Regions from separate parts of the Amycolatopsis solani genome, predicted to be linked through region 1. Evidence: riboswitches for the same ligand, from Rfam matches in the RefSeq annotation. Region 1 holds a riboswitch; the other holds the start of a gene.

Evidence for each region. A riboswitch is a leader RNA that binds a small molecule or an ion and turns the genes downstream of it on or off. The one in region 1 is predicted to bind thiamine pyrophosphate.
Region 2: linked by a shared signal. The riboswitch ahead of SD460_RS13255 (thiamine ABC transporter substrate-binding protein) and the one ahead of thiC (phosphomethylpyrimidine synthase ThiC) in region 1 are both predicted to bind thiamine pyrophosphate.

The regions. Positions count from the first base shown of each region.
Region 1 covers NZ_JAWQJT010000001.1:2,085,237-2,087,698, reverse strand. Annotated here, with positions in the region: gene SD460_RS10410 (S1C family serine protease) at 70-981, shown strand; TPP riboswitch at 1,020-1,141, shown strand; gene thiC (phosphomethylpyrimidine synthase ThiC) at 1,135-2,462, shown strand, end outside.
Region 2 covers NZ_JAWQJT010000001.1:2,682,494-2,684,955, forward strand. Annotated here, with positions in the region: gene SD460_RS13240 (ParA family protein) at 1-45, shown strand, start outside; gene SD460_RS13245 (hypothetical protein) at 362-490, opposite strand; gene SD460_RS13250 (4a-hydroxytetrahydrobiopterin dehydratase) at 565-849, opposite strand; TPP riboswitch at 882-989, shown strand; gene SD460_RS13255 (thiamine ABC transporter substrate-binding protein) at 1,012-2,061, shown strand; gene SD460_RS13260 (ABC transporter permease) at 2,040-2,462, shown strand, end outside.

The DNA of each region.
Region 1 (2,462 bases):
CAGCGAACCGCCGTCCACCCCTTTCGGGCGCACACTTGTAGTACCTGCAACGGTGTAATCGAGGTCCCCATGGAAGACGCGATGGACGCCTACTCGCGCGCCGTCAGCACGGTCGCCAAGACCGTCACCCCGCACGTCGCCGGGGTGCAGCTCGCGCGCGGCGGCGGGTCGGCGGTCGTCTTCGCCGACGACGGCCACCTGCTCACCAACGCCCACGTCGTCAGCGACCACCGGCGTGGCGTCGCCACCTTCGCCGACGGCAGCGAGGTGCCCTTCGACGTCGTCGGTGCCGATCCGCTGTCCGACCTCGCCGTGCTGCGGGCGCGCGGGGGAAACCCGCCCGCCGCGAAGCTGGGCGACGCCGACGAGCTGGTCGTCGGGCAGCTCGTCGTGGCCATCGGGAACCCGCTCGGCTTCTCCGGCACCGTCACCGCCGGGGTCGTCAGCGCGCTCGGCCGGGCGCTGCCGGTGCGGCAGGGGCGCACCACCCGCGTGATCGAGGACGTCATCCAGACCGACGCCGCGCTCAACCCCGGCAACTCCGGCGGCGCGCTCGCGGACTCCGCCGGCCGGGTCGTCGGCGTCAACACCGCGGTCGCCGGCGTCGGGCTCGGGCTCGCCGTGCCGATCAACGCGACGACCCGGCGGATCATCGACACGCTCGTCGTCGAAGGCCGGGTCCGGCGCGCGTACCTCGGCGTCGTCGGCGTGCCCGCGCCGCTGCCGGACGACGTCGCCGAGCGCACCGGGCAGGCGGCCGGCCTGCGGGTGCGCGAAGTCGTCTCCGGCGGCCCCGCGGACCGGGCCGGGCTGCGCGCCGGGGACCTCGTGCTGACCGTCGGGCGCACGCGCGTTTCGGACGCGCAAGGCATCCAGCGCCAGCTGTTCGCGGAGGTGATCGGCACCGCGCTGCCGATCACCGTGCTGCGCAACGGAGCCATGGTCGACGTGTACGCCACTCCGGCCGAGTTGGTCGGCTGACTTGAGTATCGCGCTCCGGCGTGGCATGGTCGGTGGCACAACACCAACGCGGGAGCTCGCGCCATGGCGGGCTGAGAGGGTGACTTGCGTTTCGCAGGCGTCACCGACCGCATGAACCTGACCGGGTAATGCCGGCGTAGGGAGTGAAAGTCGTTGACGACGCTCGAAAACAAGCACGTCTCCGTAACGACCGGCCCGATCACGGGCTCGCACAAGGTGTACCACCAGACCGAGTCCGGACTTCGGGTTCCGGCTCGCCGGATCGACCTCTCCAACGGTGAACACTTCGACGTCTACGACACTTCGGGCCCGTACACGGACCCGGACGCGAACATCGACGTCCACAGTGGACTACACCGGCTCCGCGCCGGCTGGGCCGACGGCCGCGAGCACAACACCCAGCTCGGGTGGGCCAAACAGGGCGTCATCACGCGGGAAATGGAGTACATCGCCGCCCGCGAGCGCGTCGAACCGGAGTTCGTGCGGTCGGAAGTCGCCAGCGGCCGCGCGGTGATCCCGGTCAACCGCAGGCACCCCGAGTCCGAGCCGATGATCATCGGCAAGAACTTCCTGGTGAAGATCAACGCCAACATGGGCAACTCGGCCGTCTGGTCGTCGGTCGAGGAAGAGGTCGACAAGATGGTGTGGGCGACCCGCTGGGGCGCCGACACGATCATGGACCTCTCCACCGGCAAGCGGATCCACGAGACGCGGGAGTGGATCATCCGCAACTCGCCGGTCCCGGTCGGCACCGTGCCGATCTACCAGGCGCTGGAAAAGGTCGACGGCGAACCGGAAAAGCTGTCGTGGGAGATCTACCGCGACACCATCATCGAGCAGTGCGAACAGGGCGTCGACTACGTCACCGTGCACGCCGGCGTGCTGCTGCGCTACATCCCGCTGACCGCGCGGCGCGTCACCGGCATCGTCAGCCGCGGCGGCTCGATCATGGCCGCCTGGTGCCTCGCGCACCACCAAGAGTCCTTCCTGTACACGCACTTCGAGGAACTCTGCGAGCTCCTGCGGCAGTACGACGTCACGTTCTCCCTCGGCGACGGCCTGCGTCCGGGTTCGATCGCCGACGCCAACGACCGCGCCCAGTTCGCCGAGCTCGAAACCCTCGGCGAGTTGACGCACATCGCGCGTTCGCACGACGTCCAGGTGATGATCGAGGGCCCCGGCCACGTGCCGATGCACAAGATCAAGGAGAACGTGGAGCTCGAAGAAAAGCTCTGCGGTGAAGCGCCGTTCTACACCCTCGGTCCACTCGCGACGGACATCGCGCCCGGGTACGACCACATCACGTCGGCCATCGGCGCGGCCCAGATCGGCTGGTACGGCACGGCCATGCTGTGCTACGTCACGCCGAAGGAGCACCTCGGCCTGCCGAACCGCGACGACGTCAAGACCGGCGTGATCACGTACAAGATCGCCGCGCACGCCGCGGACCTGGCCAAGGGCCACCCGTACGCGCAGGAGTG
Region 2 (2,462 bases), 600 kb from region 1:
CTTAACATGGTTGCCGCGATGAACGATCTTGTCGACAAGTTGTAATACATACGCTGGGCGATCGACGACCAGATGTGGCCCTATGAGTTGCCGTGCTGGTGTGCACCTACAGGACCTTAGGTGACCTGTCAGGTGCGCTGTCCACTGACTGAAGGCGCCGCCGCGCTGAGATCAGAGCGGCGGCGCGGACACGCTCAGCCGAGCAGGCCCATCAGTGCGATGGCGATCAGCACCACCGCGGGGGCGAGGGCGTTGATCCAGGCGCGCTGCGCGGGGGTGAGGGCGGCGGTGCTGTTCATGGCGTTTCCTAGGGCCGAAACCGATGCTTCCGCCCTGCTCAGCGCGCTGATCATGCCCTTCGTTAGCGCCTGTGATCGAACTCACCGGCATCCGGGTGACGGCGGCCCCGGACGGTGAACCAGAGCACACCGCCGGCTGCTGCCACCATCGTCGCGAATGCCGCTGTGCCGACCACGATCGCCTGGGTCATGACCACCTCTCCTAGCAAAGTCGTTTACTGGGAGACGTCGAAACCGAGAAAAAGTGCACTCAGCGTAACCAGAATCACAGGGCGGCGATGACCGAGTCGATCTCGGCCGCCAGGGAGAAGTCCTTCGCCGTGAGGCCGCCCGCCGAATGCGTGCTGAGGCGGAACGTCACGGTGCGCCAGCGGATGTCGATGTCCGGGTGGTGGTCGGCCGCTTCGGCGAGGACCGCCACGCGGTCCACCGCCTCGATCGCCTGGGAGAACGAAGCCAGCTCCACCTCGCGGGAGATCACCGCTCCGGTGCGCGTCCAGTTCGCGCCCAGACGTCCGTCGGCCTCGGAGTCGCTCAAGATTTCCGTCATGTCTCCATGGTCGTCCGTCCTGGACTACGCTGCACGGTTGCCACGGGAGTCCGGTCAGCCGGGCTGAGAGGCGGGTCACCCCGCGACCGTTCGCACCTGACCGGATCATGCCGGCGAAGGGAGGGCTTTCCCTCCTCGTCCGGCGAAGTGCAGGAGGGGTAGATGAAACGCAGGGCTGTTCGCGCCGCGACGGCCGTCGCCGTGGTCAGCGTCGTCGCCGCGGGGTGCTCGCTGTCGGACGGCGACGGTGGCACGCAGCAGACGCCCACCGTCACCCTCGTGACGCACGACTCCTTCCTGGCGCCGCAGGAGGTGCTCGACGCCTTCCAGAAGCAGTCGGGCATCAAGATCTCCGTGCTCAAGCAGGGCGACGCCGGATCGCTGACCAACAAGCTCGTGCTCACCAAGGCCAACCCGGTTGGCGATGTCGCGTACGGCGTCGACTCGACGTTCGCCTCGCGCGCGCTCAAGGAAGGCGTCTTCGAGCCCTACACCAGCCCGGAGGCCGACCGCGGGCCGCAGCGCTACGCCGTCGATCCCGAGCACCGGCTGTCCGCCGTCGACGTCGGGGACGTCTGCGTCAACGTCGACGCGAACTACTTCGCCACCAAGGGGATCCTGGCGCCCGCGAGCTACGACGACCTGGCCGACCCGAAGTACAAGGACCTCCTCGTCGCCGAGGACCCGGCCACCGCGTCGCCCGGGCTCGCGTTCCTGCTCGGCACCATCGCGAAGTACGGCGAGGCCGGCTGGAAGGACTACTGGACGAAGCTGAAGGCCAACGGCCTCAAGGTGGTCAGCGGCTGGGAAGAGGCCTACACCGAGGAGTTCTCCGGCTCCTCCGGCAAGGGGCCGCGGCCGATCGTCGTCTCGTACGCGTCTTCGCCCGCCGCCGAGGTGGGTGACGACGGGAAGCCGCGCACCAAGGCGCTGCTCGACACCTGCTACCGGCAGGTGGAGTACGCCGGCGTGCTGGCAGGCGGCAAGCAGACCGAGAGCGCGCGCAAGGTGGTCGACTTCCTGCTGTCGCAGCAGTTCCAGGCGACCGTCGCGGCCAACATGTACGTCTACCCGGCGCGCCAGGGCGTCGACCTGCCCGCGGGCTGGGCGCAGGTCGCGCCGCTGCCGCAGAAGCCGGAAGCGCTGACGGCGGACCAGGTGCAGGCCGGCCGGGAGAAGTGGATCGGCGAATGGCGCACGCTCGTGCAGTAGTGACCCCACCCAGGACTGCCCGCGGTTTCGGCCTGGCATTGCTCGGCCTGGCTCCGATCGGCTTCCTGGTGGTGTTCTTCGCCTGGCCAGTGCTGGCGATCGTCGGGCGCGGGTTCGCCGAGGGCGGCCTCGACGTCGTCCTCGGCGACGCGCGGACCTGGCAGCTGGCCGGGTTCACCGTGGCGAGCGCGGCGGCGTCGACCGTGGTCGCCGTGGTCGCCGGGCTCCCGGTGGCGTTCCTGCTGGCCCGGGTGAAACTGCCGGGCGTCGGCCTGGCGCGGACGCTGGTGCTGGTTCCGTTCGTGCTGCCGACGGTCGTCGTCGGGCTGGCGTTCCGCGCGCTCTGGCCGGACGGCGGCGTGCTGCCGATCGTGCTGGCCAACGCCTTCTTCAACGTCGCC